2 regions of the Rhodococcus sacchari genome follow, and region 1 is predicted to be linked to the other one. Evidence: riboswitches for the same ligand, from Rfam matches in the RefSeq annotation. Region 1 holds a riboswitch; the other holds the start of a gene.

Evidence for each region. Region 1 has a riboswitch for glycine ahead of OED52_RS10045 (DMT family transporter). Riboswitches for the same ligand answer to the same signal wherever they lie in the genome.
Region 2: linked by a shared signal. The riboswitch ahead of gcvP (aminomethyl-transferring glycine dehydrogenase) and the one ahead of OED52_RS10045 (DMT family transporter) in region 1 are both predicted to bind glycine.

Annotation. Positions count from the first base shown of each region.
Region 1 is NZ_CP107551.1:2,181,014-2,186,398, forward strand. Features, by position in the region: gene OED52_RS10030 (TetR/AcrR family transcriptional regulator) at 1-487, opposite strand, end outside; gene OED52_RS10035 (NfeD family protein) at 701-1,141, shown strand; gene OED52_RS10040 (SPFH domain-containing protein) at 1,144-2,382, shown strand; gene OED52_RS10045 (DMT family transporter) at 2,435-3,403, opposite strand; glycine riboswitch at 3,554-3,642, opposite strand; gene OED52_RS10050 (class I adenylate-forming enzyme family protein) at 3,913-5,385, shown strand, end outside.
Region 2 is NZ_CP107551.1:2,451,511-2,456,895, reverse strand. Features, by position in the region: gene garA (glycogen accumulation regulator GarA) at 58-519, shown strand; gene ftsR (transcriptional regulator FtsR) at 519-1,256, shown strand; gene OED52_RS11175 (bifunctional nuclease family protein) at 1,373-1,846, shown strand; gene OED52_RS11170 (MerR family transcriptional regulator) at 2,097-2,723, shown strand; glycine riboswitch at 2,801-2,896, shown strand; gene gcvP (aminomethyl-transferring glycine dehydrogenase) at 3,060-5,385, shown strand, end outside.

The sequences.
Region 1 (5,385 bases):
CGGTCTCGGTGTCGAACTCGACCCCGGCGTGCGTCGCGGTGAGTTCGAGTTCGTGGCGCACGGACACGAGCAGCATCGTGGTCAGCTGCGGGTCGTGGAGGACCGGGAGGGCGGCACCGTCGTCGACGAACCGGCGGGACACCGGATGGTTGCGGACCGTGCGTACCGCTTCGACGATCCACTCGATGGCCCGCTCGAGGGGATCCTCGATGTCGTCGATCGCATCGTGGAAGGAGCGGACGAGGCGGTCGAGTTCCCACGCGAACGCGCGGCTGAGCAGTTCCTCCTTGGTGTCGAAGCGGCGGAAGACGGTCGCCCGTCCCACCCCGGCCTCGGCTGCGACGTCCGCGACCGTGGTCCGTTCGAGGCCGTGCCGGCTGAGGCACCGGATCGTCGCCTCCATGATCGCGGTGTCCGTCGGGTCGATATCGGAGGAGTTGCCGACCAGTGCTCCTACCAGGAGCGAACGCACCGGAGTGATACCCATAGTTCGGGGACGGTATCACCGATCTCACATCCGGGGAAGGACGTGTTTCAGCCAACTATCGTTACGGGGAACAGATTCCGGGCATGACGGAAACAATCGATTGACCGAATCCAGTGGCGGCGATCCTCCCTGCTCGCGAACCCGGAAGGGCGCGAATGGGGCCTGTGGCCGCTCTCACCTGGGCTGCTGCCGCGATGTCCGATTTGTGGTTCGATGGTGACCGTGGCCGCACTGATTTGGTTGATCGCCGGCCTGGCGTTGGCGGCCGGCGAAGCCCTCACGGGCGACTTCGCGCTGCTGATGCTCGGCGGTGCCGCAGTGGTCACTGCAGGGTTCTCGGCACTCACCGAGCTGCCGCTCTGGACCGATGCGGTGATCTTCGCGCTGACCTCGGTGGTGCTGCTGCTGGGGGTGCGGCCGGTGCTGCAGCGCCGCTATGCGCAGCCGCCCGCGCTGCCCACCGGGGTCGAGGCCCTGCCCGGCAAGCACGCACTCGTGCTCGAGCGGGTGGGGGAGCATTCGGGGCAGGTCAAGATCGACGGTGAGGTGTGGACGGCCCGGCCGCTCGACGCCACCGAGGTGTACGAACCGGGCACGACCGTGACGGTGATGGAGATAGACGGCGCGACCGCCGTCGTATGGAGGGGGGTCTGAGAATGGAAGCGTTGATCGTGCTCGCCGTCGTGGTGGCACTGGTCGTGCTCCTGGTGTCCAAGTCGGTGGTGCTGGTACCGCAGGCGGAGGCTGCGGTGATCGAACGGCTGGGCCGGTACTACCGCACCGCCTCGGGCCAGCTGACCTTCCTGGTGCCCTTCGTCGACCGGATCCGCGACAAGGTCGATCTGCGCGAGCGCGTGGTCTCCTTCCCGCCGCAGCCCGTCATCACCGAGGACAACCTCACCCTGAGCATCGACACGGTCGTCTACTTCCAGGTCACGAACCCGCAGGCCGCCGTCTACGAGATCAGCAACTACATCGCCGCCGTCGAGCAGCTGACGGTCACCACGCTGCGCAACGTCGTCGGTGGGATGACCCTGGAACAGACGCTCACCTCCCGCGATTCGATCAACGGGCAGCTCCGCGGTGTCCTCGACGAGGCGACCGGCCGGTGGGGCCTGCGCGTCGCTCGCGTCGAGCTCAAGAGCATCGATCCGCCGCCGTCGATCCAGGAGTCGATGGAGAAGCAGATGAAGGCGGACCGTGAGAAGCGCGCCATGATCCTCACGGCCGAGGGTCATCGCGAGTCGGCGATCAAGACCGCCGAAGGCGAGAAGCAGTCCCGCATCCTCTCCGCGGAGGGCGCGAAGCAGGCCGCGATCCTCGAGGCGGAGGCCGACCGGCAGTCGCGGATCCTGCGCGCGCAGGGCGACCGCGCCGCCCGCTATCTCGAGGCACAGGGCGAGGCGAAGTCCATCGAGAAGGTGTTCGCCGCGATCAAGTCCTCCCGCCCCACCCCCGAACTGCTCGCCTACCAGTACCTGCAGACCCTGCCGCAGATGGCGCAGGGCGACGCGAACAAGATGTGGGTGGTGCCGAGCGATTTCGGCAAGGCGCTCGAAGGATTCGCGCGGAGCCTCGGTCAGCAGGGCGAGGACGGCGTGTTCCGGTTCGAGCCCAGCCCCGTCGAGGAGGATCTGGAACGGCCCGAGGACGACTCGGCCGAGGTCGAGGACTGGTTCACCACCAAGCGCGATCCCGAGGTGGCGCAGGCCGTCGCCGAAGCCGAGGCCGTGGCCCGCACCCCGGTGGATCCGGCGGTCCGGACCGCCGCGCCGAAGCAGGACACCGGACCGGGCGGCGATCAGGCGGCGCTGCCGACCCCGACGCCGCCCACGCAGACCTGGCCGGCGCAGGACGCCGACGAGGCCCCGGCGCCGCGGCACTCCCAGCAGTAGACGGAAGACGGTGCGGGGCGGCCACCGAAGTGGGCGCCCCGCACCCGCGTCGTCATCGCGCTCGCGCGACCAGTGGTAGTGCCATCGACAGCAGGATCAGGCCGGCGCCCAGTGCGGCGAGGGTCGAGACCGCCTCGCCGAACGCGAGCATGCCCACGGCGAGAGCGACGACGACCTCCAGATAGGACAGCCCGGACAGTTCGGCGGCACGCAGGTGCTTGCCGGCGACCACCAGCAGCCCCAGGGCGAGTAGACCGCAGACGGCGAAGAAGCCGCCGGCCCACATCCAGTTCTCCGTCGTCATCCCCGACAGGTCGGGACGGGTCACCACGACCATCGCGCCGGTGGCGACGGCGCCGAACGCAAAGTTCCAGAAGCACCGCACATCCGACGGCATGTCGCGGCGGTAGCGATAGCAGAGCAGCGCGGCGCCGTAGAACAGGCCCGACGCGACACCCAGCACCGTCCCGAGCGTCTCGTGCTCGCCGCTGGACGCGTCGCCGCCGACGAAACCCGCGGCGAGCAGCATGCCCGCGAAGGCGGTACCGATCGACAGCGCATCGAGTCGGGCGATCCGTTCCTTCAACACGACGCGGGCGAGGACGGTGGCGACGACCGGACCGAGATAGTGCAGCACCACCGCTCGGGAGAGATCGGTCAGCACCGTCGCCGACAGATAGGTCGCCAGCGACAGGCCGAGGAACACCCCGCCGCCCACGACCGACCACGACAGTCGCTCCCGGCGCACCTGCCCGAGACGTCGGGTGGCGGCGAGCAGCACGAGCATGCCCAGTGCGCCGACCGCCATCCGGCCCAGGGTCAGAGCCTCACCGAGCACCGCTCCGTCCGGGCTGGCCTTGCGCCCGAACAGGCCGGCCGCGCCCATCGCGGTGGCGGACACCACGATGGCAACGATGCCGAGCCGACGATTCGGGCGTGGAGCGGCGACAGGGGTGGTTCGAACAGCAGCAGGTGGAACAGCGATATCGGCGCGCGCAGGCGCGCCCAGGGAAACGGTCACACGTCTTCCTCGGGTCCAGGGTGCACGAAAGAGGGCACCAGCGGGTGTCTGTCGTTTCCCCGCTCTGTCATCGGACCTGAGAGCTTTCGCGGACGTGGATCCGCCTACACCGTCGGTGAACTCGAAATCGAGTTGCTTTCCAGAGGAGCCTCGCCGTCGGCGGTCTGGGGGCCTGAGAGATTCCCGGGGAGGTTGCTCCTTCGGCGCCCGCGCATGCGGGACTCTCCCGCCGCGGTTCGGTGGCTGTTCAGTTGTCGCGGTCAGTATGCCATGCCCTTCGGAACGGAGCGTCGTTGCCCTGAGGCATGGGGCGTGTCTCACATTCCTGCTGGTGAGAGGGCTGCCGAAAAACTTCTGCCGATACCTTCACAAATATTGGCATAATTGCTATGGTGTGCATCACACGGTCTCGTGAGGGGTGTGGACGACATTCCGCATCCGGGGGGCACGAGGTCCGATCCCTTCGTCTCTTCTCGTACGGCACTAGGTATCTACAGACAGGTGGTCACATGGGCATCGGGATGGTTCTCGACATGGCGTCTGCCGCTACCCCCGGGCGGATCGCGACCGGTTCGCGACAGGGTGGCACGACCTATCGGCAACTCGACGAACTCGCCTCGCGGGGGGCGGGACTGATCGGCGAGCTCGGCGCGCGCCACCTCGTGTTCGTGGGGGTCAACGGGCCGGTGCTGCCGGTGTTGATGTTCTCCACCGCGCGAGCCGGTATCCCGTTGGCGCCGTTGAACTACCGCCTTCCGTCCCATCAGTTGCTCGAGTTGATCGACCGCTTGGGCGATCCGGTGGTGGTGGCGGACGCCGAATACGTCGACAAGCTCGCCGGATGCCGGCACCGCATCCTCTCGACCGACGAATTCCTCCGCCTCGCAGGCGAGACGGAACCTGTCGCGGGAGACCGCTCGGAGGACGAGGGCACCGCGGTCGTCCTGTTCACCTCCGGTACCACCTCGGCCCCCAAGGGTGTGCTGCTCCGGCACCGCAACCTGCTGTCGTACCTGATCAACACCGTCGAATTCGGTTCCGCTGCAGAGGAACAGGCTGCATTGGTCAGTACGCCCCCCTATCACATCGCCGGTCTCGGTGCCGTGCTGAGCAACGTCTACTCGGGTCGGCGCATGGTGTATCTCCCCGACTTCACCCCGCAGGGCTGGCTCGACGTCGTCCGGCGCGAAGGGGTCACCAGTGCGATGGTCGTCCCCACCATGCTCGCGCGCATCGTCGACCACCTCGACGGTGCGCCCGCCGAGTGCCCCACACTCGAATCGCTCGCCTACGGAGGGGCGCGGATGCCGCAGCCCGTCCTCGAGCGGGCACTCGCGGCGTTCGGGAACACCGGCTTCGTCAACGCCTACGGACTGACCGAGACCAGTTCGACCATCGCGGTCCTCGGTCCCGAGGACCACCGTGAAGCCTTCGCGAACCCCGAACTGCGAGGACGTCTTTCGTCGACGGGACGGATCGTTCCCGGGGTCGAGGCCCAGATCCGGTCCGAGGACGGGACCCGGGTGCTCCCCGAGGGGGAGACGGGACTGCTGTGGGTACGTGGTGCCCAGGTCAGTGGGGAGTACATGGGCAACGGCTCGGTGCTCGACGAGGACGGTTGGTTCCCCACCCGCGACCGCGCCCGAATCGAGGACGGCTATCTCTACATCGGGGGCCGCGCGGACGACACCATCATCCGCGGGGGCGAGAACATCGCCCCGGCCGAGATCGAGGACGTGCTGGCCCATCACCCCCACGTCCGCGAGGTCGCGGTGATCGGCACCCCCGACGACGAGTGGGGTGAGCGGATCTGCGCCGTGATCGTCCCGTCGGTCGACGACCACGACGACCCCGAGGAGATCCGCACCTGGTGCCGCGCGCGTCTGCGCGGCTCGCGGACGCCGGACGATGTCGTCTTCGCCGACGACCTGCCCCGCACCCCCACGGGCAAGCTCGTGCGCCGCGACCTCGTGGAACAGATC
Region 2 (5,385 bases), 270 kb from region 1:
ACGAATCAGCGGTCGTCCGGGTACACCCCCGGGCGGCCGAACGGATAAGGAGAAACGGTGAGCGAGAACGGCAACGCGGGCTACGAGGAGACTCCTGCAGAGACCACTTCGGTATTTCGCGCCGACTTCCTGAACGAGGTGGAGGGCGCGGGCGCGTCGACGACGGAGACTCCCGTCTCGGGCGTCGAGGGGCTTCCCGCCGGGTCGGCACTGCTGGTGGTCAAGCGCGGACCCAACGCGGGATCGCGCTTCCTGCTCGATCAGCCGACGACCTCGGCCGGGCGGCATCCCGACAGCGACATCTTCCTGGACGACGTGACGGTCAGCCGTCGGCACGCCGAGTTCCGCCAGGACGAGGGCCAGTTCCAGGTCGTCGACGTGGGAAGCCTCAACGGCACCTACGTCAACCGCGAGCCGGTGGACTCGGCGGTCCTCGCCAACGGCGACGAGGTGCAGATCGGCAAGTTCCGTCTGGTCTTCCTGACCGGTCCCCGGGGCACCCAGGGCGCAGGTAGCTGATGACCGCAGCTCGCCAGCCGGCCGCGGCCGGCATGTCGATCGGGGCGGTGCTCGACCATCTGCGGCCGGAGTTCCCGGACGTGACGATCTCGAAGATCCGGTTCCTCGAAGCGGAGGGCTTGATCAGCCCGGAGCGCACCCCCTCCGGCTACCGTCGCTTCTCGATCGCCGACTGCGAGCGTCTGCGGTACGTGCTCACCGCCCAGCGCGACCAGTACCTCCCGCTCAAGGTCATCAAGGAGCAGCTCGAGGCCATCGACCGCGGTGCCGCCACCGTGGGCTCGGTCGACACCCGCGTCAAGCGGCCGCGTCCCCTCGCGGTCGCCCGTGGGGAGGTCTCGCCGGAGGATCTGCGCAGCGACCGGGAGGTCCGGGTCAGCCGCGACGATCTGTGCGAGCGCGCCGGCATCGACCCGGCCTTCGTCACCGAACTGGTGGGGGCCGGGCTGCTCAGGCCCGGCCCGGCCGGTTTCTTCGACGAGGACGCGGTGCTGCTCGCCCGCACCGTCAAGGCGATGTCGGAGTTCGGTCTCGAGGTGCGGCACCTGCGGGCGTTCAAGCTCGCCGCCGACCGCGAGGCCGCGCTCGTGGCGCAGATCGCCGGGCCGGTCGCGAAGGGACGCGACGCGGGAGCACGGCAGCGGGCCGAGGAGATGGTCCGCGAACTGGCGGCGCTGTCGCTGACCCTGCACACCTGCCTGGTGAAGGCGGCGGTGCAGGGCGCGCTGGACCGCTGACGACGATGCCGGGGTGAGTCTCGGCACCTGACGGATCCCCGGGAGTTCACTAGAATTCCTGGCAGCATGCCGGGGTGGTCCACACCACCGGCGAGCAGCAGGACGGAGGCACCGCGATGAGCGAGATGCGGATAGTGGGCATTCGTATCGAACAGCCGCAGAACCAGCCCGTCCTGCTGCTGCGGGAGGTCGACGGGGAACGTTACCTGCCGATCTGGATCGGGCAGAACGAGGCGACGGCGATCGCGCTCGAACAGCAGGGGGTCGAGCCGGCACGCCCGCTCACCCACGACCTGATCAAGAATCTCCTCGACGTGTTCGGCCACAACCTGGTCGAGGTGCGCATCGTCGACCTGCAGGAGGGCACCTTCTACGCGGATCTCGTCTTCGACGACGGGATGCGGGTGTCGTGCCGGCCCTCCGATGGGGTGGCGGTGGCCCTGCGCGTCGGCGCCCCGGTCTTCGTGGAGGAGCCGGTGCTCGCCGAGGCGGGTCTGGTGATGCCGGACGAACGCGAGGACGAGGTGGAGAAGTTCAAGGAATTCCTCGATTCGGTCTCGCCGGACGACTTCAAGGCGACGGACGGGTGAGAGCCGTTCGCGCGGTCGCACAGGCGACGGCGCGTGCTCGACGAGCGCGCGGACCGAAGCAGGGGTAGTGTCGAAGGTTGCCTTTCCGGTCGGCGTGTTGCAGCCCAGCGTCCGGTACCGGAGCGTACGCTGAGTGAATCCGCAGTGGATCACTCGGTGAGCCTGAGAGCGCTCGATGATCGGATGTGGTGGGGGTCCGCCCATCGATCGTTGCGAGGCACAACGGGGCGCGCGAGAGGAAGTCACAGCAGTGCGAGATCGGACGAAGGGACAGCCACTCGGCGTCGATACCGGCGACCGTTCCAATCCGGCGCCGCAGATGCACGACGTCGACGAGGTCCAGCCGGGTCTGTTTCCCGACGACTCGGTACCCGATGAGCTCGTCGGATACCGAGTGCCCATCGCATGCCAGATCGCGGGCATCAGCTACCGCCAGCTCGACTACTGGGCCCGCACCAACCTCGTCGTCCCGTCGATCCGCGGCGCAGCCGGATCCGGCAGTCAGCGACTGTACTCGTTCAAGGACATCCTCGTCCTCAAGATCGTCAAACGACTTCTCGACACCGGCGTCTCGCTCCAGAACATCCGTGTCGCCGTCGACCATCTCCGCAGCCGCGGTGTCCGCGACCTCGCGAAGATCACCCTGTTCTCCGATGGCACCACCGTCTACGAATGTACGTCGCCCGAAGAGGTCGTCGACCTGCTGCAGGGCGGTCAGGGCGTCTTCGGGATCGCCGTCAGCGGGGCGATGCGCGAACTGACCGGCAGCATCGCCGACTTCCCCGCCGAACGCGCCGACGGCGGCGGAGTGGAACAGCGCCCCGAGGACGAACTCGCCTCGCGTCGCCGCGAACGCATCAACCGCCGTATCGGCTGAATGTCACCGACAGCACACTTCCGGCCGTTCGTGGCGTGCCGGAGCCCCCAGGGCGTGATCTAGAATCGACAGCGCGTCGCCGTCACGCGGGAGAGTCCCGGACACCGATCCGGGCGCCGAAGGAGCAGCACCTCCCCGTCAATCTCTCAGGCAACCGGGACCGCGTGGGCATCGACGTCTCTGGAAAGCGGTGGGAGCACCCGCCCGCCCACGGGGAAAGGCACTGGCGGCCGAATCTCTCAGGCGCTCGCCTCGCGAGCTCACGACAGAGGGGGAGGAAGCACACCGCGCAACCGTGCGCGGGCGTGGACCTCGCCGACCAGCCCGGGAGCTGCGATGACAGATGCCGTCACCTCGAACTTCGCCGACCGCCACATCGGCCCCGACACCGCGGGCCTGAGCCGCATTCTCGACGTCGTCGGCGTCGACTCCCTCGACGCCCTCGCCGCCGCGGCACTCCCCGCGGCCATCCTCGACGACACCTCCGGCACCCCTACGGGACTCGACGTCCTCGACCCGCCGGCCTCCGAGCACGACGTCCTCGCCGAGCTGAAGGCCCTCGCCGCCCGCAACGTCGTGCGCACCTCGATGATCGGCCAGGGCTACTACGACACCCTCACCCCGCCGGTACTGCTGCGCAACATCATCGAGAACCCCGCCTGGTACACCGCCTACACCCCCTACCAGCCGGAGATCAGCCAGGGCCGCCTCGAGGCGCTGCTCAACTTCCAGACGATGGTCGCCGACCTGACCGGCATGGAGATCGCGAACTCGTCGATGCTCGACGAGGCCACCGCCGCCGCGGAGGCGATGACCCTGCTGCGCCGCGCGAACCGCAAGTCCAAGAGCCCCCGCCTCGTCGTCGACGTCGACCTGTTCGCGCAGACCGCAGCCGTCCTCGCGACCCGCGCCGAGCCGCTCGGCATCGAGATCGTCACCGCCGACCTCCTCGGCGAGGGCCTGCCGGAAGGCGACTTCTTCGGCGTGATCCTGCAGGTCCCCGGCGCGTCCGGCCGTGTGGTCGACGCCGCCCCGATCATCGCGGCCGCCCACGAGCGCGGCGCCCTCGTCGCCGTCGGCGCCGACCTGCTGGCCCTGACCCTCCTCACCCCGCCGGGGGAGCAGGGCGCCGACGCGTGCTTCGGCACCACCCAGCGTTTCGGTGTGCCGATGGGCTTCGGCGGCCCGCACGCCGGTTACCTCGCCGTGGGCAGCGCCCACACCCGCACCCTGCCCGGCCGCCTCGTGGGCGTGTCCGTCGACGCCGACGGCAATCCCGCCTACCGCCTCGCTCTGCAGACCCGTGAGCAGCACATCCGCCGTGAGAAGGCCACCAGCAACATCTGCACCGCGCAGGTGCTGCTGGCCGTGCTCGCCGCCATGTATGCCTCGTACCACGGCGCCGAGGGCCTGACCGCGATCGCCCGCCGCGTCGCCGGGCACGCCCGCCGCCTCGCCGACGGACTGCGCGCCGCCGGGGTGGAGGTCGTGCACGAGGACTTCTTCGACACCGTCCTGGTCCGGGTCCCGGGCCGCGCCGACGCGGTGCTCGCCGCGGCCCTCGAGGCCGGCATCAACCTGTTCCGTGTGGACGACGACCACGTGTCCGTCTCCTGCGACGAGGCCACCACCGCCGCCCACGTCGACGCGGTGCTCGCCGCCTTCGGGGCCTCCGCCGCGGAGACCGTCGAGACCGGTACGGCGCTCCCGGCGTCGCTGGCCCGCACCAGCGCGTTCCTGCAGCACGAGGCGTTCACCCGCTACCGCACCGAGACCGCGATGATGCGCTACCTGCGGCGGCTGTCCGACAAGGACCTCGCCCTCGACCGCACGATGATCCCGCTCGGGTCGTGCACCATGAAACTCAACGCCGCCACCGAGATGGAGGCGATCACCTGGCCCGAGTTCGCCGGCCTGCATCCCTTCGCCCCGGTCGAGCAGACCGAGGGCATCCGGCAGCTCATCGCCGACCTCGAGGGCTGGCTCGCGGCGGTCACCGGCTACGACGCGGTGAGCCTGCAGCCGAACGCCGGCAGCCAGGGCGAGTACGCGGGGCTGCTCGCGATCCGCCACTACCACCTCGACCGCGGCGACACCGACCGCGACATCTGCCTGATCCCGTCGAGCGCGCACGGCACCAACGCCGCCTCCGCTGTGATGGCGGGCATGCGCGTCGAGGTCGTCGCGTGCCGCGAGAACGGGGACGTCGACCTCGACGACCTGCGCGCGAAGATCGCCGATCACGGCCCCCGCCTGGCCGCGATCATGATCACCTATCCGTCCACGCACGGTGTCTACGAGCACGACATCGCCGAGATCTGCGGTGCCGTCCACGACGCAGGCGGTCAGGTGTACATCGACGGCGCGAACCTCAACGCGCTCGTCGGTCTCGCGCGGCCCGGGAAGTTCGGCGGCGACGTGAGCCACCTGAACCTGCACAAGACCTTCTGCATCCCGCACGGTGGCGGCGGACCGGGTGTCGGCCCGATCGGTGTCCGTTCACACCTGGCGCCCTACCTGCCGGGGCATCCCGCCGTGCCGGGTCTCGGCGGTGCCGGACCGGTCTCCGCGGCGCCCTACGGGTCGGCGTCGATCCTGCCGATCACCTGGGCGTACATCAAGCTCATGGGCGCGCAGGGGTTGCGTCGCGCGACGCTGACGG